Regions from separate parts of the Maribacter sp. 1_2014MBL_MicDiv genome, predicted to be linked through region 1. Evidence: riboswitches for the same ligand, from Rfam matches in the RefSeq annotation. Region 1 holds a riboswitch; each other region holds the start of a gene.
The links. A riboswitch is a leader RNA that binds a small molecule or an ion and turns the genes downstream of it on or off. The one in region 1 is predicted to bind S-adenosylmethionine.
Positions count from the first base shown of each region.

Region 2: it holds a riboswitch for S-adenosylmethionine, as region 1 does, so the genes downstream of both, YQ22_RS04300 (O-acetylhomoserine aminocarboxypropyltransferase/cysteine synthase family protein) here and YQ22_RS17855 (Na+/H+ antiporter NhaC family protein) in region 1, are expected to answer to the same signal.
Region 3: it holds a riboswitch for S-adenosylmethionine, as region 1 does, so the genes downstream of both, YQ22_RS04235 (homocysteine S-methyltransferase family protein) here and YQ22_RS17855 (Na+/H+ antiporter NhaC family protein) in region 1, are expected to answer to the same signal.

Region 1 is NZ_CP011318.1:4,208,129-4,215,941, reverse strand. Features, by position in the region: gene YQ22_RS17875 (outer membrane beta-barrel protein) at 3-860, shown strand; gene YQ22_RS17870 (hypothetical protein) at 983-1,282, opposite strand; gene YQ22_RS19255 (hypothetical protein) at 1,413-2,156, opposite strand; gene YQ22_RS17860 (aryl-sulfate sulfotransferase) at 2,395-3,660, opposite strand; SAM-I-IV-variant riboswitch at 3,940-4,037, shown strand; gene YQ22_RS17855 (Na+/H+ antiporter NhaC family protein) at 4,089-5,387, shown strand; gene hxlA (3-hexulose-6-phosphate synthase) at 5,462-6,091, opposite strand; gene hxlB (6-phospho-3-hexuloisomerase) at 6,138-6,722, opposite strand; gene YQ22_RS17840 (helix-turn-helix domain-containing protein) at 6,948-7,790, shown strand; gene YQ22_RS17835 (DEAD/DEAH box helicase) at 7,801-7,813, opposite strand, start outside.
Region 2 is NZ_CP011318.1:1,035,670-1,043,482, forward strand. Features, by position in the region: gene YQ22_RS04285 (trans-sulfuration enzyme family protein) at 1-653, opposite strand, end outside; gene YQ22_RS04290 (GIY-YIG nuclease family protein) at 782-1,090, opposite strand; gene thrA (bifunctional aspartate kinase/homoserine dehydrogenase I) at 1,237-4,623, opposite strand; gene YQ22_RS04300 (O-acetylhomoserine aminocarboxypropyltransferase/cysteine synthase family protein) at 4,809-6,083, opposite strand; SAM riboswitch class I at 6,200-6,303, opposite strand; gene YQ22_RS04305 (sulfatase family protein) at 6,717-7,813, opposite strand, start outside.
Region 3 is NZ_CP011318.1:1,021,047-1,028,859, reverse strand. Features, by position in the region: gene YQ22_RS04250 (HEPN domain-containing protein) at 1-437, shown strand, start outside; gene cobA (uroporphyrinogen-III C-methyltransferase) at 441-1,244, shown strand; gene YQ22_RS04240 (NAD(P)/FAD-dependent oxidoreductase) at 1,357-2,418, shown strand; SAM riboswitch class I at 2,578-2,687, shown strand; gene YQ22_RS04235 (homocysteine S-methyltransferase family protein) at 2,767-3,756, shown strand; gene YQ22_RS04230 (four helix bundle protein) at 3,805-4,158, shown strand; gene metH (methionine synthase) at 4,169-6,934, shown strand; gene metF (methylenetetrahydrofolate reductase [NAD(P)H]) at 7,111-7,813, shown strand, end outside.

The sequences.
Region 1 (7,813 bases):
TTATGAAGTATAAAATGTTAATAGCTGTTTTGGCAATTTTTAGCACAACGGCATATGGGCAATGGCAAGTCTCGGCAAGTTCTGGCTATGCCGTTGGAAGTGCAGGTATGAAATTGGGAGAACGAATTACGACAACGGAAACAGAAAACTCATATGGCAGTTATGGAGAAGGCACAAACTTTCAACTTAGAGGCACCTATTTTTTTGACGACTCTTTCGGTTTTGATCTTGGAGTAGGTTATTTGCATGGTGCTGACCAGGATATTTCTGTTGTTAGTTTACCAGATACAGAAGTGAATGCTGTTGCAAGGGCAAGGGCATTTGGTGCTTCCGCATCTGTGGTATATAAATTTACCAATAATATATATGGACGTTTTGGAGCATTATTAAAATTGGGAGGTAAAACGGAAGGTGTCATTTATCAAAAATCTGTTTTTTCTGAAGCCGAAGCCGAGGCTTTTGGTGTACCGGAAGGCTCTTATTCCGAAACGAACTATAAAGAGGATTTTCATGGACATTTTCCTTTAGGCTTTGTGGGAGCTCTTGGGTATAAATATGATCTTGATGATAATTTTAGTCTGTTTGTAGAAGCTGAATATTACGGTATTAGTTTAAAGCGTAAAGATTCTGAAATATCGGAATTTAATACAGATGTAAAACTACCTGATGGTACTGTTGCGGTTAGTGGGCTATATACCATTGATAATTTGCCAGAAGGTGTAAATAGAACTACTACGTACGTAGATAACCTATCGAATATCAATACTGATACATCTAAAGAACTGTCTCAGAAAGTACCATACTCTTCTTTTGGATTAAATATTGGTATTACTTACAAATTTAATAAAGCCACAAATTAAGTTATCTTCACTTATTTTTTACAAAAAAAAGAACCCCCTGTTTAAGATAAACAGGGGGTTCTTAGCAAATAACTCAAAATGAAAATAAACGTATTCGGGGGGAATACGTTTAAATGGAAGGTTTATTTTAACAAACCAAGTATACCTTCCAATTCGGTTAAATTAAGGCTAGCGTTATTATCAGTGTCCAATACATCAAAATTTTCAGAAACTTCGCCAATAGCTTCAGTTGAGCTAATAGCTTGATCATTGTTGGTATCCAATAGGCTAAATAAGCTCGCCACCTGCTGTACCGTAGAATTAGAACTTAGTGAGCTTAATAATGTAGCAGCATCGGACATAGATGAGGTGTTCATGTTCTTTACACTGTTACAACTGGTTATTAAAGCAATAATGATAAACGTTGCAATTACTTTTTTCATGGTTATGTGTTTTTAATATTAATGTATTACAAAAGTATCTTTACCTCTTAGTAAGTGAAAACATTATATACCAATAGTGTAATTATTACTACGTATCTATAGAATCAATAGATGAAAAGTGATGTATTACTTAATTGAAGGAATCAGCCTTAAACCAAATATTGATTGAGACTTCTTCAGGTCGTTCATCTTGTGGTGGTACACCTTGAGAACCTCCTCGACCGCCACCACCAGGACCACCACCTTGACCACCTCTGCCACCTCCCGGTCCGCCACCTTGTCCTCCACCACCAAAGCTTACATTTGAGCTTTCAGTTTTTGTTTCGGATGTTATTTTTGGAGTCACAATTCCAATAGATAATTTGGATAATTTGGTGTCATTATCAGCAATACTATTTTTTGGTATTTTTAATTGATAACGAAGTTCTTTTGAAGCTTCGTCATAGTTATAGTTTATCGTAATGCCCAAATTGTTTAGATCCAAATGAAATTCTTCTTCATAATCAAAATTAATAAAGCGTGCCGTTCTGGGCATTTCTTCCAATAGCTCGTTCATGTCTGGTCTTTTCCGCTCTTGTTCATCCGTTTTTTCACGAGTATTATTATCTCTTTCATTTCTTTCTGGACGTTTTGGCGCAGTAATATTGATTGGATATTGAATAGAAACATTTTTCTTCTTTTTTCCTTTAGCATCAAAATACACATAAAAGCCACGGTGCAACATAGACATCATAGTAGCTTGGTCAACTGTACTTAACTCGACAATAATATGCTCTTCGTCTAAAATGCTGTGATATGTAATGTTATCCTCTGTATTTTGAGCTTGGCCAATAGCCAAAACAAGAATTAATATTAGCGTAGTATATATTTTCATTTTTTTTGATCTTAGTAATTTTTTGGAATCGTAAACCTATTGATTAAACAAGGACTAAAGAAGAATTTTAAGTGGATGCCATAAGATTTAAAGTGAATACCTGAATCTTTAATGGTAACATGTTTGAACAAAACTAGTTGTTTTGATTTCATAATATAGATGGATTAAAAGTATAAAAGCTCCAACATTGCTATTGGAGCTCTTCATCATTAATCAATCAATCAAAAAAACTATCGTATTATAGACCCAATGCAGTTATGGCATCATCATCTTTGGTGAACGCATAAGCTCGCCAAGGTCTAGTGTAATTTGTATATCTCCATAGAACGTCCCCGTCACTGTTCACTTCCCAGATCGCTCCTGTTCCTTCACTGATAAGAGTGTTACCATTGCTCATTCTAACACCGCTACCTAAGCCATTACTATATAGGTCGCTATCTGTAAATTCCCATATTAATTCCGGTTCATTGTCTTGACCGGCCACCAATTCGTATGGCGGACTCAGTTGATATTCCGCTACCGCAGACTGGTTATCGTATTTGTTGTTTACAAAAACCAGCATTTTATTGTCGTCAAAAAGGTTTGGGTAATGAACTCTGTTCATGGTCACTTCACCAACGTTATCATAAGCAAGAGGATTTCCAAAACGGTATACCAAATCGCCACCCAAATTGTAGTTTCCTCCAGTACTTGTGGCAGCTTCTTCTGTAGTGGTGCTGTGATCAATGACCCAAACCTCACTATAAAAGTTTACTGTCATATATAACAGATCATTAGTTTCATCTAGCGTAATACCATTAACGTGCATGATATCGCCATCTGTTTGATCATTATTATAATTAACATCGATTAAGTTGGGTACATCGCCAACAACACCAAAATTTGACTTACTTTCATCGTAATCTTGTACCAAATGATCTGTAGCATGCCACTCCCATACTATTTCTTGGGTTAAAGGGTTCATTTCTATAATGGCTTCGGGGTATATATCAAAATTGCCAGAAAAGCCCATTTCAGCAGCATCTGCAGCACTTACTTCTTCCCATACTGGAAATATGATGTTACCGTTGGACAAATAATTTATGTCATGGTGAGCTATATAGGTATTAGAAGAATATTTAACTTCCCATTCAATAGATTGATCAGCATTGATCTTTCTAAATGCCCCACCATAACCTCCAAATGATATTCGGGGATTATCCACTTTTATCGTAGATACCAAACTACCATCAGATTGAAGCATGGCATCATTACCTAATTGATCACCGTTAAAGTCCCAATCGAACAAGGTATTACCGTCATGGTCAATTAAATATACCCCGGTGTCTGGCGCAATGGCAAGAATATAAGAATCACTATCAACGGTACTGCTTGCTTCTGTAGTATCGCTACTATCATCGGTTATATCTTCTTCAGTAATAGAAACATCATCAGAATCATCACTACAAGAGGCTATGGATAATAAGATCAAGAATAAAGAGACAGTACCTAATTTAAATTTCATTTTACTCATCATTCAAATTTTTAAAGGTTGTTAAATTGTTTAAGCATCTAAGTTTATAGTTGCGAGTCTCTGTTTAGATGATAAAGGTAGATAGAAGTTTAAATGAGAATGGGGCTTCTCAGTGAATGAGATTCGTTATTCAGTGAATGGGTAATTTGGCTAGGTTAAAATATTTGAATGTAACCTAAGTAATAGCATCAAGACGCAAGCGAAACAATTAATGTTATAATTAATATAAAATCTGATTTTATGAGTTAACAGTTGATTACATTTGCGCCCTTAATTTATCAAGAATCTCAAATAGAGATAGCAACCTGCAATAACGAGCAAGGTGCTAAAAGTGATAAGCCAATACCTTTGGAAAAAACGTTAACCACTTCCTTTTGTATTTGCTATGGCGTTAGTTGAGGTTCTATAAAAAGTATTTTATGAGCCAAGTTAAAGCTGTAGTTGCCAATTATAAGGCATTATTTCCATTTTTAGTTTTCATTATCGTGTTTTTAGGTGTGGGTATTTTTCAGCAAGATTTTTATGCACTCCCCGCTCCTATTGCCGTTATCGCAGGAATTTTAGTGGCATTTCTCATGTTTAAACAAGCAATGGACGAGAAAATAGCTGTTCTGTTAAAAGGTTGTGGTAATGATAAAATACTTACAATGTGCCTAATATATTTACTTGCAGGGGCTTTTGCAGCTACAACCAAGGCAATGGGTAGTGTAGACGCTATAGTGCATTTAGGTCTAGATGTAATTAGTGGGCATTTTATTTATGTAGGTGTATTTGTGATCGCCGCATTTTTGTCGATTTCAACAGGAACTTCTGTAGGTGCAATTGTAGCATTGGCTCCAATCGTTATGGGTTTTGCAGATACCGGTAATTTTTCATTGGCAATTTTGTGTGGCGCATTATTAGGAGGGGCTATGTTCGGTGATAACCTTTCTGTAATTTCAGATACTACAATTGCGGCAACACAATCGTTAAATGTTAGAATGAGCGATAAATTTAAAGCCAATATCAAAATAGCTGTCCCAGCGGCCGTTATAAGCATGATAATTTTAATCTATCAAGGGTTGGTCATGAATACACAAGGGTTGGAAATGGAAGCATACAGTTATTCCATACTTAAGATCGTACCTTATTTAATTGTGATTACACTTTCTGTAATAGGTGTAAACGTATTTGTAACGCTTGTATTAGGGGCAATTTCTGCTGGAATTTTGGGAGTTGCCTATGGAGACTTCACCATTTTAGAATTTACACGAATATCGTATACCGGATTTACCAATATGACGGAGATATTCTTGTTGTCTTTATTAACTGGAGGATTGGCTGCTTTGGTAACATACAATGGCGGAATAGAATTTATTCTACTTAAAATCAAAACCTTTGTAAAAAGTAAGAAGTCCGCCCAATTTGGTATTGCCGCCTTAGTATCTACCATTAATATGGCAATTGCGAACAATACGGTCTCAATAATTATATCTGGACCAATTGCAAAATCCATAAACGATGAATATGCATTGGAAAACAAACAAACTGCATCAATTTTAGATGTTTTTGCGTGTATAACGCAAGGATTACTCCCTTATGGAGCTCAGGTGCTTATGATTTTGAGCTTTGCAAACGGCAGTATTAGCTATATTGATTTGGTAAGTAATACCTGGTATCTGTTATTGTTACTGATTTCTACGATATTATTTATTAGTTTACGACCAAAACAGAAATAGCTAGAAACAACAAATCCCCATTAAAAATGGGGATCTAAGTTGCTGTAAAAGTACCACTTTCGTCTTCTACCTGCTTATGCCATTGCCAATTCTTGTAATTCTTTGGCTGCATTGGCAGGATCTTCTGCACCATATATAGCGGCACCGGCTACTGCAACTGTAACACCAGAGTTTTTAACCGCGGTAATACTGCTTAAATTAACACCACCGGCAATAGAAACTGCCACTCCTGCTCTAGTTGCTTCATCAATAAGTACCTGTATAGAGTAACCATCTTCTGCCTGCTCATCTAAACCGGCATGTAACTCAACAAACTCTGCACCTAATGCAATAACTTCTTGCGCACGTTTAACTCTATCTTTTACACCGATAGTATCGACAACAACACCTTTACCATGCTCTTTTGCCGCTTTAACAGCACCTGCAATGGTAGAATCGCCTGTTGCACCTAATACCGTAATGTAATCTGCACCAGCCCCAAAAGCCATATTTGCTTCTAGTTCACCTGCATCGGCAGTTTTAAAATCAGCCAATACCAATTTATCTGGGAAAGCATCTTTCATTTTTCTGATACCAGCTAAACCTTCACTTTTTATAAGCGGAGTTCCTAGTTCGATAATGTCGATGTAAGGAGCAACTTTTGTTGCTAGTGCTATTGCGTCATCTATATTCAATAAATCGATCGCTACTTGTAATTTTGCCATAATATGCTATTTTAATGTTCTAATTATTATTTATTTAAACTTGTTCTTATTCCATATTTGCGTGACGTTTCCATAATTCAGATGCTGTGCTGCCGTCTAGATCCCAAAGGGTTTGTATCAATGCATCGAATGTCAAAAGCAATGATTGTTCAAAAAGGCTACCGGCATACTGTTTAGAAACATTTTCATCTCTTGCCTGTTTTTGTGCTGCGGGTATAACAACTGTTTGGTCAGACATAATTGCCAAAGGAGATGTGTTGTTAGTGGAAAAACAAATTAACCCTGCCCCTACTTTTTTAGCAGTTTCAGCAGCCCTAACGATACCACTCGTTGTGCCCGATCCTGATCCAGCAATCAATAAATCACCTTCTTTAATCGCCGGTGCGGTAGTTTCACCTACAACATGTACTTGATACCCTAAGTGCATTAGTCGCATTGCCGATGCTTTCATCATCAATCCTGTTCTGCCTGCTCCCATTACAAAAATGTTTTTGGCATTGTTTATTGTCGGAATCAAACTTGCTATTTCATTATAATTAATGGAGTGTGTCAACTTTATATGCTCATTTATAATAATGTTCATTGCACTTTCCACTAATTGTGTTTCCTTATTTTTAAGTGTACCCTCCATAACTAAATTGACTTTGTATGTTCTTCTTTTACTAACTGGGTACAAAGTTATTGTGAGTTTAGTAAGGAAAATGACACTATTTGGTAGATGTCTGGTACAATTTGCCAATACCTAATTTTTTGATGGTAGAATTCGCTATTTTTGTGGTACATTTTGGAAACAAGGTCATTTTGATGGATTAAAATGATAACTGATAATTAATTAGATCATTTATAAATAAAAGCTATGCTGAGTGATAAAGTATTATACATTAAAGATTTAGGTAACTGTCCACCAGCTTATTTAAACGACCCAGCTAGAAGAGATTTTTTTGAGATCGTATGGTTGGTCAATGAAGATGCACTTCATGAACCACAGCACGATTTTCAAACATTAAGAGGAGATTGGATTTATCTAATACCGCCATACCGGGTTCATCAATTGAACAAGGCAGGTAAGAATGGAGTGTTGATTTCTTTTAAACAAGAATTGTTGGAAGGCGATCTAAAGGAATTTTTGTTAGACGTTTTTAGAATGTTCAATATACAAGGTGAGTTTTCGTGTCTTCAGGTAAATGAAGAAACCAGTAAAGGCTTAACGACCGTATTACAGTTATTGAAAGATGATTATAATAAGGAAACTGTAAACCTGGTTATGATTAAAGCCCTGTTAAAAGTCTTTCTATTAAAGCTGATACATTTAAAAGAGCAGCATTTTACCCTACAGGATATTAATGAAAAAAGGGTTTACGAGTTTATGTTATTATTGGAAAATAACTATAAAGAAGAACGAAATGCAAAATTCTACGCAGAGCAATTAGGTATAAGTGCCAAGCGATTAAATCAAATATTGAAAGAAAAGCTGGATAAAACCGGAGTACAATTAATTCATGACCGTTTAATTCTTGAGGCAAAACGCCAAATTATTCATAGTGAGAATACCATTAAAGAAATTGCCTATAACCTAGATTTTAAAGATCACTCCTATTTTAGTAGGTTCTTTAAGCAGCATGCGGAACAGACGCCACAGGAGTTTCAGAACAAGGTGAAAGAGCATGTAATTTCTCATGATAACACCTTGTATAGTTAAAATTACCGATTTATTTACCAGGA
Region 2 (7,813 bases), 1.2 Mb from region 1:
GCCAAAACCCTACCTTGACCATCCATTAGTTTGGTACCGGAATGTATGACCAAATCCGCCCCAAATTTAATAGGCTGTTGTAAGTAAGGTGATGCAAAACAATTATCTATGATTAAAATTAGATTATTCTTTTTGGCAATTTTACCCAATTCCTCCAAATCCAACACATCAACACCTGGATTGGTAGGTGTTTCCGCATAGATGATTTTTGTTTTCGGAGTAATTAAACGCTCTATTTCTTCTAAGGCATCTATTTTAAAGTATGTGTGATCAATATTCCACTTTGGAAAAAAGTTGGTAAATAACGAATGCGTAGAACCAAAAATACTTCTTGCCGATAGCACATGATCTCCACTATCTAACAATGCTGCCAATGTAGAAAATACCGCTGCCATACCCGATGCAAAAGCAAATCCGCTCTCCGCACCTTCCATTTGACAAACCTTATCAATAAATTCAGATGAATTTGGGTTAGAATATCTTGAGTATATATTACGATCTTTTTCCTCGGCAAACGAAGCACGCATATCTTCAGCGTCTTCAAATACAAAACTAGAGGTCAAATATAATGGAACGGAATGCTCCAAATTTTCGCTTCGTTTTAATTGTGTACGTATTGCGTTCGTTTCAAATTTATTGTTGTTCTTTTTCATTTCTTTACTTTTTGGCTTCGGCTACGCTCAACCACCTAAACTAACTAATTTACTCTTATTCACATTATTTGGCACCGGCTACGCTCAGCCACCTAATCTCGGCTACGCTCAGCCGAATTGACATTTTATTATTCTTTAAAATATCTATAATGTGTATCATTTTGGCATTCTGCCAAACCTGGCAACTTACCTAATTCCCCATTAATTAATGCTTCTTTCTTTTCTCTTCTCCAATCTTGTATTTGTTTCTCTCTATAAAATGCAGAATCAATTCTTAAATACTCATCTACATAAACCAACTTCACAGGTAATCTTAATCTTTTATGATTAGCCCCTTTACCTTCTTGGTGTTCTACTATTCTTTTATCTAAGTCTTTTGTACTACCAGTATAATAACTTCCGTCTGAACATTCCAAAATATACATGAATCCTGACATTCAATTATCATTTATTGGCTTCGGCTACGCTCAGCCACCAACATTAAAATTACTTATTTTTATTACTATTATTTGGATTCAGCTATCTCAGCTGCCAGCCTTTTACCTAACAAATATTGGTACGCGGTGACTGAGCGGAGCCGAAGTCATCCTTTCTCCGCAATTCGTAATATATCACCAAAGACACCTCTTGCGGTTACTGCAGCGCCTGCACCTGCACCTTGTATTACTAACGGATTTTCCCCGTAAGATTCCGTATATATCTCTATAATGGAATCTGACCCTTTTACTTGCCCCAGGGCACTTTCTTTTGGAACGGAGACCAATTTAACATCTAACACTCCTTTTTCTTTCTGAAGATTGCCATGCAGATCACCTACATAACGCAATACATGATCTGGCTTTTGGTTCTTCTTAATTTCATTGAACTTGGTATCCAACACTTCTAAATGCTGTAAGAAGAAATCTACCTCACCATCTTGCAGTTTTTTAGGTATCAGGTTTTCAATATTGATATCTGCAAACTCATTATGCAAATCTAGCTCACGTGCTAAAATCAATAATTTACGCCCAACATCATTTCCAGAAAGGTCTTCACGTGGATCTGGTTCCGTAAATCCTTTTTGCATTGCATCTTTCAAAATCGATGAAAAAGGTACATCCACTTCTGAGAATGTATTGAAAATATAACTTAAAGAACCTGAGAAAACGCCTTTTATCCTTGTTATATTCTCTCCGGATAAATGTAACAACTTAATGGTATCAATCAATGGCAAACCTGCTCCTACATTGGTTTCATACAGATATTGCTTTTGATTTTTTTGCAATTCTTCCCTCAGTAACTGATAAAAATCGTAACGCAAGGTATTGGCAATTTTGTTCGATGACACAATATCAAAACCATGCTCTACAAATTCAAAATAGTTGGCAACAAAATCTTTACTTGCCGTATTATCTATTACAATAAGGTTCTCTAAATGGTGACGCTTTGCAAATTCAAAGACATCATCAATCTTATACGGTTTTCCTTTCTGCTCTAGTTGTGTCTTCCAGTTCTTGGCAATGCCTTTTTCATTCAACAATATCTTTTTAGAGTTTGCAATTCCAAATACTCTTAGGTCTAATTTCTTACGCTCTTTTATGGACTTTGCCGATTTTAAAATTTGTTCTATTAACGTACCGCCTACATTACCGTGACCGAAAATCAAAATATTAATTTTCTTGCTGATGCCGAATACCTGACCGTGCATAACATTGACAGCCTTATGCAAATCTGATTTCTTTACCACCAAACTTACGTTCTTGCCAGATACCGTATTATTGAACAACAACGGCACGATCTGGTTTTTGATCAATGCATTGAACGGGTTGTGAAAAGTACTTAAATCTTGACCTACGATAGATATGATAGATACATCATCCATCACCGTAATCATATTTACATCTTTGGATTCAAAGTCATTGCTAAACTCATTTTCCAATGCCAGCTTTGCCCTTTTTGCCTTATCCTTTTTCACCACAAGACCTATTCCCCTTTCAGATGATCCTTGGGAAATAATGCTCACACTAATATTGCTAGATTGTAAGGCTTTAAAAATACGGGCATCTACACCTACTTTCCCTAACAAACCACGACCTTCTATATTAATCATGGCAACATCTTCTATTACCGAGAGCGACTTTATACCTTCTTTACTGGATTTGGCACTTATTAAAGTACCCTCATTATCATCATTGTAGGTATTTAAAATACGTAACGGAATGTTCTTCTCTATTAAGGGAATTATGGTTTTGGCATGTAGAATGGTAGCTCCAAAATTGGCGAGCTCGTTTGCTTCTTCATAAGACAGGTTCGCCAGTCTTTTCGCCTCTGGTACATAATCAGGGTTTGCCGTATAAATACCATCAACATGAGTGTAATTCTGTAATTCTTCGGCATCTAAGAAATTAGCCAATAATGCGGCGGAATAGTTACTACCATTCCTACCCAAAGTAGTTGTCTCGTTCTCCATTGTAGAGGCTATAAAACCGGTTACTACCGCTACCGTATCACTCGGAATTTCAGCAAATTTTAAAAGCACCAATTCTTTGGATTCATTTTCAAGCACCTTGGCGTCACCAAAGGTATCATCGGTCTTAATGACTTCACGTGTATCTACAAGTTTGGCATTGATCCCTTTACCGATCAATAGTTTGGTTACCAGTTTGGCAGAGATCAACTCGCCATACGCCAAAACCTCATCTTTTATTTTGGCACTGTAATCTCCCAACAAGGAAACTCCTTCATACAGCTTTGCCAAGCCCTTGAATTCGGCAGATAGATTTACGTTGGAATAGGTATGTTTTTGATACTTTTCCAACGCTTCAAAATCTGACCTATAATCTTTTCCCTTGGCTGCTTTCTCAAGCATATCCTCTAGCTGATCTGTAGCCTTTTCCCTTGCGGAAACCACCATGGCTACATTCTCATTGTTTTTGACCTTTTGTGTAACAATATCCAATACACGCTCAAGTCCTTCGCCATTGCTTAACGATTTACCACCGAATTTTAAGATTTTGATCTTCTTGATATTACCGTTGGTATTAAAAATACCGGTCAGCAATTTTTCCATTTGATCAAACTCGATCAAAAAGGCATCATGCCCATGTAACGATTGTACTTCGCCATAGGTCACATTACTCTTTGCCTGCGCCAATTGCTTAAAGGTATCTTTGTTTTCTTGGGCAGTAAAGAACATATCCGAATCTACCCCGATAATATGAATATTGGTATCGCTATTTTGTAGCTTTATAAAATTCTCATCACCATCCCTAGTTACATCAATGGTCTTTAACAATTGATTCATCAACTTATACGCAGACAATTGAAAACGCTCTTGTAACTTATCGCCATGGTGCATTAACCAACTTTCTACATTAAAAACCTTAAGCTCCTCATTGGTACTTCGTTTAAATCGTTCTTTAAAGGAAGCCGGAGTCCTATAACATAGCATGGCATGCATACGGGCATCATGCACGGGTTGTTTAGAATTCACTAAAAACTGTTCCTGTATTTGGCAATTGGCTATTAACCAATCGGTCGATTTCCAATCAGATGCCACAGGAATCAAATGTTCTGTCAGCGTTGGGTGCAATGCTGCCATTTCCCATGCTATACCGCCACCTAAAGATCCACCGATCAATGCAAACAAACGTTCTACCTTTAACTGCTGTAGACCCAATAAAAATATTCTAGCTACATCACCGGCTACAAAATCCTTATAGTTCTCTATTACAAACTTATCATGCCCATTACCCGGAATGTTGAATGCCAAAATAGTGTACTTGTTAGTATCTATACACTTTTCTTCTCCGATCAAGGCAGACCACCAACCATTTTCACCGGTAACATTAGAATTGCCCGTTAATGCATGGTTCACCAATATAATGGGTGCAGTATGTAATTTTTTTCCAAATACCTGATACGATAATTGAATATCTTGAACACTACCGCTTAGGGCCTTGTATTTTTTAATCTGTAGTTGATGTAACATCTATTTCAAAATCAATTTGTGGCTGAGCTTCGACTGCGCTCAGCCACCTCATGTAAATAATATATTCTTGAACATTCAATGACTTCGGCTAGGCTCAGCCGCCACCAATATTCTTTTTTTCTTAAACCACCGATCACTTCGGCTACGCTCAGTGATCGGTGGTTTCAGCTTTTACCTTATCTAATTTAAAGACTGGCAAATGCCTGCTCTAAATCTGCTTTTAAATCTTCTATATCTTCAAGACCTACCGACAAACGAATTAAATCTTGCCCTACACCTGCACCTTCTTGCTGCTCTGCGGTTAATTGCTGGTGGGTAGTACTTGCCGGGTGAATAATCAATGATTTGGTGTCACCAATATTGGCAAGTAAAGAAAATATCTTAGTGGCATCGGTAACCTTTTTAGCCGCTTCAAAACCTCCTTTGATACCAAAGGTAACCAATCCGCTTTGACCTATTGGCAAGTACTCTTGTGCCAAGTCATAGTACTTATTGCTCTTTAATCCTGGGTAATTTACCCAAGCCACTTCTTTCCTTCCTTCTAACCAAGTAGCCAATTCCAATGCATTTGCACTGTGTTGCTTTATACGTACCGGCAAAGTCTCTAAACCTTGTATAATTTGGAAGGCGTTATACGGACTCAATGCCCCACCAAAATCACGTAAACCTTCCAGTATCAATTTAAAGGTAAATGCTGCCGCACCTAATGCCTCACTATAAACCAAACCGTGGTAACCTGCAGATGGTTCCGTAAATTCAGGGAATTTTCCGTTAGTCCAATCAAACGTACCGGCATCTATAATTGCGCCACCTAAGGACGTTCCTTGACCACCAATATATTTTGTCAATGAATGAATGACCAAGTTGGCACCGTGCTCAATAGGGTTTAACAATGAAGGGGTAGCTACCGTATTATCTACTATAAAAGGTACTCCCGCTGCTTTAGACTCCTTTGAGATTTCTTTCAGATCTAACACATCCAATTTCGGATTCCCTAAAGATTCCACAAAGAATGCCCTTGTATTATCCTGCACGGCATCGGTAAAGTTCTTTGGGTCAGATGCGTCTACAAAGGTGGTCGTAATGCCGAATCTTGGTAGGGTAACATTCAATAAATTAAAGGTACCTCCGTATAAACTGCTGGATGCTACAATATGATCGCCCGCTTTTAACAAGGTCAATAAACCTGTAGAAATGGCAGCAGTACCAGATGCAAAGACCACAGCCCCAACACCACCTTCAACAGCGGCTAATCTATCTTGTAAAATTTGATTAGTAGGATTGTTTAAACGTGTGTAAATAAACCCAAGTTCTTTAAGAGAAAATAAGTTTGCCGCATGATCGGTATCATTAAATACATACGATGATGTTTGATAAATAGGCACTGCCCTTGTACCTCCATTTGTAGTGGTGTCGTGACCTGCGTGTAATGCGTTTGTTGCTAATTTGTGATTACTCATGATTTTGTTGTTTTTAAAAATTATTTTAATAATTAAAAAGCCCAACTTAAACACATAAAAATGTGAGTAAGTAAAATCAAAAAGTTATAAGAAAGTAATATCGAGAAAATCGATTACTGTTATCCTTCCCCTAAGGGTAGAATGTAGCACCTTCTTTGTATGGAACAAAGGGTTGCTAAGGTTTCAAAGGGTCTAATCCCTCCACCTTTCTTGATAACTATTCAATACGTGTGTGAACTTTGAACTACAAATATAAAGGCAGAAAAATTTAAAAACCTAGTATTTTATGAAAAATATATAATTCTTGGTCTTGTTGTTAGTTTTCTGAAGGCTTAAAAGCAATGGAACACTTGTTCAATTACAATATTCTCGATACATTTTGGGACTCAGATACTCTACGCCCAAAATACTTGAGCTGACAAAATACTTTATGAAATCAACTTCTTTTCGACTTAAAATTAATATCACTCTGAGTGGTTTTTAATACCTTTTTTGGGAGGAAAAATTGTATCGAGAAGCACACGTGTCCCAAACCTGTTCTCGATACACTCTTAACCTAAAGAAAAATTAGTTTAAGAGCACTCGTACTGACATTTTACTATAAACGAACAACGAGAAACTAGAAACGATCAACTACTCAATCATCCCTGCGCTCTTATATTTATCTATATACATCTGATCTTGCTCCGGGGAGTCTTTATATTTTTTACGAAGCGCAATTAAATCTTTCTTTAATTTTTTAACGGTATCTGCGTAGGCAGGGTCGTTGTAGACGTTATTCATTTCCTTTGGGTCCTTCAATCTATCATACAACTCCCACTCATCAACATCATAGTAGAAATGTACCAATTTAAATTCCTTATTCACAATACCATAGTGACGCTTTACCATATGAACAGATGGATATTCGTAATATTGATAATACACGGCATCTCTAGTCCATTTTTCTTTTTCGCCTTTCAATAAGGGAATTAAACTTTCGCCTTGCATATCACTAGGCGACGTGATGCCTACAGCTTCTAACATTGTCTGTGCAAAGTCTAAATTCTGTACCATTTCATTTTCTACCGCCCCCGGTTCAACTACATTGGGCCAACGCACTAATAAAGGAGTTTTGAACGATTCGTCATAAATAAATCGCTTATCAAACCAACCGTGTTCCCCTAAATAAAATCCTTGATCAGAGGTATAGATCACTATGGTGTTTTCCGCCAATCCGCTTTCATCCAAATAATCCAATAAGCGACCTACATTATCATCTACCGAAGAAATACTACCCAAATAATCTTGCATATAGCGCTGATACTTCCATTTCATTTTCTCGGTATCGTTCATTTTTGGCCAATTGTTGTAGAAAAAATCATTGATGGAATCTAACACCGGATCATACAATGCTTTTTGCTCTGCCGTTGCACGGTTATACGGACCGTAAAAACTATTGGGAAATTCCTCCACTACCGGTAAAACCTTACCCTCCATTTTAGCCAAGGTTTCCGGTCTGATCTTACTATCATGACTATACATCATGTGTGTCAACAAATTCATTTCTGCCGTCTTTGCCGCCGACCCTCTATTGCTGTAATCATCAAATAACGTTTCTGGCTCCGGGAAGGTTTTTTTCGTGAACTCCTTGAACTTATCCGGTCTTGGCCACCACGGTCTGTGCGGTGCCTTGTGCAAGTACATCATCATAAAAGGTTCGTCATTGGACGCTTCTTCTTTCAACCAAT
Region 3 (7,813 bases), 1.2 Mb from region 1:
ACTTTATAGATTGGGGTAATACGGAGCGTTATGAAAAAGCTATAGGTGTAGGTGAATGTGCCGGTGTTGTTATCGACTTGATTGCAACATTACTTTTTGAAAGTGAAGAAAAAATTCAGAATGCACAAGAAATGTTCGATGCCGAAAAATGGTCTGCTAGTATCTATCACGCATATTCTTCTATGGTAAACTCTGCTAAAGCGATGTTGACCGCAGAAAATACAAAAGTGAATACCCACGTAAGTATCATTAAGGATTTTGATGAGAAATTTGTTGCCGATGGCAGAATTGCCGTAGCTGGCGGATTTGAAAAATTGGTACTTCAATTAAATCAGAACGAACCAACAAAAGAATTTGCACAATCTTACATAAAGGATGCGAAAGAATTTTTAGAAACTGTTGAAAAGTTCAGACAGCAAGAATTGGCAGAAGCATAGATAATGGCAAATCATTTACAACATATAAGGAGACCTAAGTTAACCGTAGTTGGCGCAGGACCAGGTGATGTGGAGCTGATTACGTTAAAAGCGATCAGAACGCTGGAAAATGCCGATGTAGTTTTGTACGATGCTTTGGTGAACGAGGAGTTGCTGGATTATGCCAAGAATGCAGAATTGATTTTTGTAGGTAAACGCAAAGGATGCTATGCATATCAACAAGAGCAAATTAATGAGCTTATTGTAAGTAGGGCAAAATCTAACGGACATGTGGTGCGGTTAAAAGGAGGAGATCCTTTTGTATTCGGTCGCGGTTCGGAAGAAATGGAATATGCCGCTTCTCATGGGTTGCAAGTAGCCATGGTACCAGGTATATCGTCAAGTTTAAGTGTGCCTGCATATCAAAACATTCCGGTAACAAAAAGAGGTTCTTCAGAAAGTTTTTGGGTAATTACAGGAACCACAAAAGAGCATAAATTATCAACAGATGTTGCCTTAGCTGCAAAGAGTAGTGCTACGGTAGTCATATTGATGGGGATGTCAAAACTCCCTCAGATAGTAAAATTATTTAAGTCTGAAGGTAAATCGGAACTACCTATAGCAATAATTCAGAACGGAACACGAAAGAATGAAAAAATAGGAGTTGCTACTATAGATACCATAGTTGATGTGGTGGAGAAAGAAAATCTTTCTAATCCTGCTATCATTATCATAGGAGAAGTAGTTAGACATCGTGAAGCGTTAGCGGAGGCAACTCATAAGTTTGCTGAAGAGCATGTTAGTTTTATTGAAGTAAATAAAGCATAGCATATTTAGTAAAGGATAAGTATATAGAATAAGTGAAATTAAAAGAAGCTAAAAAGTAGTTGTATATAATGATGTCAACTTTGTAGAATTACTTTTTACTAAAAAGAGAATTATGATTAAAACAGATATGCTCATTATAGGAGCGGGACCTACCGGATTGTTCACGGTATTTGAAGCAGGATTATTAAAGTTAAAAACACATTTAATAGATGCATTGCCACAACCAGGTGGTCAGTGTTCAGAGATATATCCTAAAAAGCCTATCTATGATATTCCTGCATTTCCAGAAATTTTGGCAGGTACTTTGGTAGATAACCTAATGGAGCAGATAAAGCCTTTTGAACCAGGATTCACTTTGGGAGAAAGAGCGGAAACGCTAGATAAGTTAGAAGATGGTTCTTTTGTGGTAACTACCAATAAAGGAACAAAGCACAATGCACCTGTAGTTGTAATTGCAGGTGGTCTGGGTTCTTTTGAGCCAAGAAAACCACCTATTTCTAACATTGTAAACTTTGAAGATACAGGTGTTTCCTATATGATCAAAGATCCAGAAGTATATCGCGATAAAAAAGTGGTCATTGCCGGTGGAGGTGATTCTGCCTTGGACTGGGCTATATTTTTGACCGATGTAGCGGCAGAAGTAACCTTGGTACACAGAAGGGATGAATTTAGAGGGGCATTGGATTCCGTTGAAAAAGCATCTGAACTGGCGAAATTGGGTAAAATCAAGTTGATTACCAAAGCTGAAGTTAAAGAGCTGCACGGTGAAAATGAACTTAAGGCAGTAGTTATTAAGCACACGGACAAGGAAAAAGAAGATACTTATTTAGAAGTGGATAATTTTATTCCTTTATTCGGTCTGTCTCCTAAATTAGGTCCTATAGGTGATTGGGGCTTGGAAATTCAGAAAAATGCCATTAAGGTAAATAACGCAAAAGATTACCAGACCAATATACCGGGAGTATATGCCATTGGTGATGTTAATACTTATGAAGGTAAGTTGAAATTGATACTTTCAGGTTTCCATGAAGCAGCGGTTATGTGTCAATATGCATACCAGCAGATCAATCCTGGTAAGCGCTTTGTAATGAAATATACTACTGTTGGTGGTGTTGAAGGTTTTGATGGTTCTAAGAAAGAAGCAAAGAAAGAAGTAGTACAAAGTATCGCATAAATTATATTATTTGAGTAGTACGGCCTCCGGATGCTTCAGACGCGCGGGGGCTTTTTTTGTGACATTTTTTAAGAATTTCGTTGGCTAAAAAAACCATTGAAGTCTTGGTAAAGAGCGAGTAGTGCCGTTACTTTGCAATTCGTTCCTAATTAAATTGTATTGTTATCAAGAAAGGCGGAGGGACTAGACCCTGTGAAACCTTGGCAACCCTTTCCGTAATGGAAAAGAAGGTGCTACATTCTATCCTAATTCAAAAGGACAGATAACTAAAGAAAGAACATAATTACCTTCCTTTCCTTACTTGATATCATATATTTTAAAGCGAACAAATAATTTGTTAAGCGTAAAATGAAGGATATAAAAGAAATTTTAAAAGATCGTATTTTAATACTGGATGGTGCCATGGGTACTATGCTTCAACGTTATAAGTTTACTGAAGAAGATTTTAGGGGAGAACGCTTTAAGGATTGGGAACATCCGTTGCAAGGTAACAATGATTTGTTGTCGTTAACGCAACCCGATGCTATAGCAGATGTTCACCGTCAGTATTTTGATGCTGGGGCAGATATTGTAGAGACCAATACCTTTTCCGGGACTACGATTGCTATGGCAGATTATTTTATGGAAGATTTGGTGTATGAGCTTAACTATGAATCTGCGCGTATTGCCAAAATGGTAGCAGATGAGTTCACTGCAAAAGAACCAAATAAACCTCGTTTTGTTGCCGGTAGTATTGGACCCACCAATAAAACGGCAAGTATGTCACCAGATGTAAATGATCCAGGTTATAGGGCTATTTCTTTTGATGAGCTACGTATTGCATATAAACAACAGGTAGAAGCTTTATTAGATGGTGGGTCGGATATTTTATTGGTAGAAACCATTTTTGACACGCTTAATGCCAAGGCGGCATTATTTGCCATAGAAGAAGTTAAAGAAGAACGAAACATAGATGTTCCCATAATGGTTAGTGGTACTATTACCGATGCATCCGGTAGAACGTTATCGGGTCAAACGGCAGAGGCATTTTTAATATCCATATCCCACATTCCTATTTTATCGGTTGGGTTTAATTGTGCTTTAGGTGCAAACCAGTTGGTACCTCATTTAGAGGTGTTGTCTACCAAAAGTGAACATGCGGTCTCAGCGCACCCCAATGCCGGTTTGCCAAATGCATTTGGAGAGTACGACGAAACTCCTGAGCAAATGGCGGAACAGATCAAAGAATACGCGGAAAAAGGATTAGTAAATATTGTTGGCGGTTGTTGTGGAACCACTCCGGAACATATTACTGCGATTGCTGAGGTTGTGAAAAATTTTGCTCCGCGTCAATTTTAGTTGTTGGTTGTTGGTTGTCTGTTGTTGGGTGGAAAAAACACGAATAATATGAAAGTCTATACGGAATTGGAAGTTTGGAAAGAATCAAGAATTCTTGTGAAGGATATTTATTCTATTACTAAATCTTTTCCAAAAGAAGAGATTTACGGACTTAGTAATCAACTAAGAAGATGTGCTGTATCTATACCGTCTAATATAGCTGAAGGTTGCGGACGAAGAACATCGGCAGATACAATTCAGTTTCTTCATATTTCAAGAGGGTCATTGTATGAGTTAGAAACCCAACTTTATATAGCTCTTGATTTAAATTATATAGAGAGAGAAGATTTTGAAGCTATTAATAAGAGAATTATTAGCTGTAAGAAATTGATAAATGGATTTATCAATTATTTTAAAAAGTGAAATAGATTTTATGAGCAATAGGTCTGAAATACCAACAACCAACAACCAACAATCAACAACCAGATATCTGCGGTTAAGCGGTCTAGAACCCCTAATTGTAACCCCAGAAACGAACTTCATAAACGTTGGTGAGCGAACAAACGTTGCGGGTTCAAAAAAGTTTCTTCGTTTAGTAAAAGAGGAAAAGTTTGAAGAGGCATTGGCAGTGGCTAGGGAGCAGGTTGAAAATGGTGCCCAGGTTATTGATATTAACATGGATGACGGATTGATAGATGGTAAACAGGCCATGGTGAAATTTTTAAACCTTGTTATATCGGAGCCGGATATTTCTCGTGTGCCTATTATGATCGACAGTTCTAAATGGGAAATCATTGAAGCTGGTCTGCAAGTTGTTCAAGGTAAATGTGTGGTAAATTCCATAAGCTTAAAAGAGGGCGAAGAGCAATTTATACACCACGCCAAACTCATAAAAAGATATGGTGCCGCGGTAATTGTTATGGCTTTTGATGAGGTAGGTCAGGCAGATAATTATGACCGTAGAATTGAAATAGCAAAACGTTCGTATGATGTTTTGGTGAACAAGGTAAATTTTGCACCGGAGGATATCATTTTCGATTTAAATATTTTTCCGGTAGCAACGGGAATGGATGAGCATAAATTAAATGCTGTCGATTTTATTGAAGCTACAAGATGGGTCCGTGAAAACTTGCCACATGCCAGTGTAAGTGGTGGCGTTAGTAATGTTTCGTTTTCATTTAGGGGCAATAACCCGGTGCGTGAGGCTATGCACTCGGTCTTCTTGTACCACGCTATAAAAGCGGGTATGAACATGGGTATTGTAAATCCGAGTATGCTAGAGGTGTATGATGATATTCCTAAAGACTTATTGGAGTATGTAGAAGATGTTATTCTAAATAGGAGGGATGATGCAACGGAGCGCTTATTAGATTTTGCGGAATCTGTAGTCGGTAAAACCAAGGAAAGTAAAATAGATCTATCGTGGCGAGAAGAACCTTTACAGGATAGAATTACACGTGCCTTGGTAAAAGGTATTGATCAATATATTGTTGAAGATGTAGAAGAGGCTAGAGTAGCTGCCGATAAGCCAATAGAGGTTATTGAGGGCAACTTAATGACGGGTATGAACGTGGTGGGCGATTTATTCGGTAGCGGAAAAATGTTTTTGCCGCAAGTGGTAAAATCTGCCCGAGTGATGAAAAAAGCAGTGGCATATTTACTGCCGTACATTGAAGAGGAGAAATTATTAAATCCGGTTACAGACGGGTCTGGGGCTCCCGGAAAGATTTTAATGGCAACCGTAAAGGGCGATGTTCATGATATTGGTAAAAATATTGTGGGTGTAGTACTGGCGTGTAACAACTATGAGATCGTTGATCTAGGCGTAATGGTGCCACCGGAAAAAATTATTGCAGCAGCTATTGAGCATAATGTAGATATTATAGGGCTTAGCGGATTAATTACGCCATCATTGGATGAGATGGTGCATTTGGCAAAGGAAATGGAACGTAAAGATTTCAGTATTCCGTTGTTGATCGGTGGTGCAACCACCAGTAAGGCACATACCGCGGTAAAGATTGATCCACAATATAAAGAGGCAGTAGTTCATGTAAACGATGCCTCTAGAGCAGTAACCGTGGTGGGCGATTTGTTGCAAAAAGAAACATCTACGAGCTATAAGAAAAGTATAAAAGATGATTATGATGTGTTTAGGGAAAAGTTCTTGAACCGTTCATCTAGTAAAACATATAAGCCAATTTCTGCGGCACGGAGAAATAAGTTTAAAATAGATTGGAAAACTTCTGAAATTATAAAGCCGAACAAATTGGGTATTCAGGTGATCGAAGATTTAGATCTGAATGTTTTGGTTCCTTATATAGATTGGACTCCCTTCTTTAGAAGTTGGGAACTGCATGGTAAATATCCTGCAATATTGACCGACGAGGTTGTTGGGGAACAAGCAACCGATTTATTCGCAGACGCTCAAGAGATGCTGAACAAGATAATTTCCGAAAAGAAATTAAAGGCTAAAGGTGTATTTGGACTGTTTCCTGCGAATTCCATTAATGACGATGATATTTTAGCCGATACTAGTTCAAGTTTAGAAGGGAATACAGGGTCGCTTAGCGGAGCCGAAACAGATGGGAACTATACTTTCCGTACCCTTCGCCAACAATTAGAGCGTAGGGAAGGAGTCGCAGATTATGCCTTGGCAGATTTTATTGCTCCAAAAGAATCCGGGAAACAAGACTACATGGGTTGTTTCTGTGTATCCACAGGTTTTGGTACGGCAGAAATGGCGGCGCAATATGAGAAAGACTTAGATGACTATAACTCCATCATGGTAAAGGCATTGGCAGATCGTTTAGCCGAAGCATTTGCCGAATACTTGCATAAAGAGGTGAGAACAGCGCATTGGGGTTATGCCGCCAATGAAGATCTTAGCAATGAAGATTTAATAAAGGAATCTTATAAAGGTATTCGTCCTGCGCCTGGTTATCCTGCTTGTCCCGATCACTTAGAAAAATTGACCATTTGGGATGTTCTGAAAGTAAAGGAAACCATAGGTGTAGAGTTAACAGATAGTCTTGCCATGTGGCCGGCCGCATCTGTAAGCGGGTATTATTTTGGTAACCCGGAAGCCCGTTACTTTGGTCTTGGTAAAATAAAACTGGATCAAGTAAAGGATTTTGCGGAACGAAAGGGGATTTCGTTTGAAGAAGCCGAGAAATGGCTTGCACCAAATATAGTGGACTAATGCGTTAGGGATTGCAGCGGCATCTTTTTCTATTTCTGAACTGTGCCAATGTTAAGTAAAAAGAGTTGTGGAAATAGAAAAAATATAGCGAAAAGCCCGCCCGAACGCCCAAAGAAGAATTAAAGTAAATAAGCCTCTTGAAGGTTTGCTCATAACCAAGAGTAAAAGAATATAAAATGAAAGTTACAGACCATATCACCAATGCAAAGGGAAAAACACTTTTTTCTTTTGAGATCGTACCACCGGTAAAGGGGAAAAATATTCAGGAATTGTATAATAATATTGATCCCTTAATGGAGTTTAACCCTCCGTTCATTGATGTGACTACATCGCGTGAAGAAACTATCTATATTAAAAAAGAAGGGCTTTTAGATAAGAAGACTACACGTATGAGACCTGGTACTGTGGGTATTTGTGCATCTATTCAACATAAATATAATGTAGATACGGTGCCTCATGTGCTTTGTGGCGGTTTCACCAAGGAGGAGACGGAATACTTGTTGGTTGATTGTCATTATTTAGGCATACAGAATGTAATGGCTTTACGTGGTGATGCCCGAAGTGAGCAAAAGTATTTTGAACCTACTGAAGGGGGGCACCCGTTTGCAATAGATTTGGTAAAGCAGATCCAGGATTTGAATAAAGGTAAATATTTACATGAAACCGTGGAGAGCGAACACAGTAGTGAGTTTTGTATAGGGGTGGCGGGTTATCCGGAAAAACATTTAGAATCTCCATCATTACAATCGGACCTAAAGCGATTAAAGGAAAAGGTAGATGCCGGTGCGGATTATGTGGTTACGCAAATGTTCTTTGATAATAAAAAGTATTTTGAATTTGTAGAAGCAGCAAAGGAAATTGGAATTACCGTGCCTATTA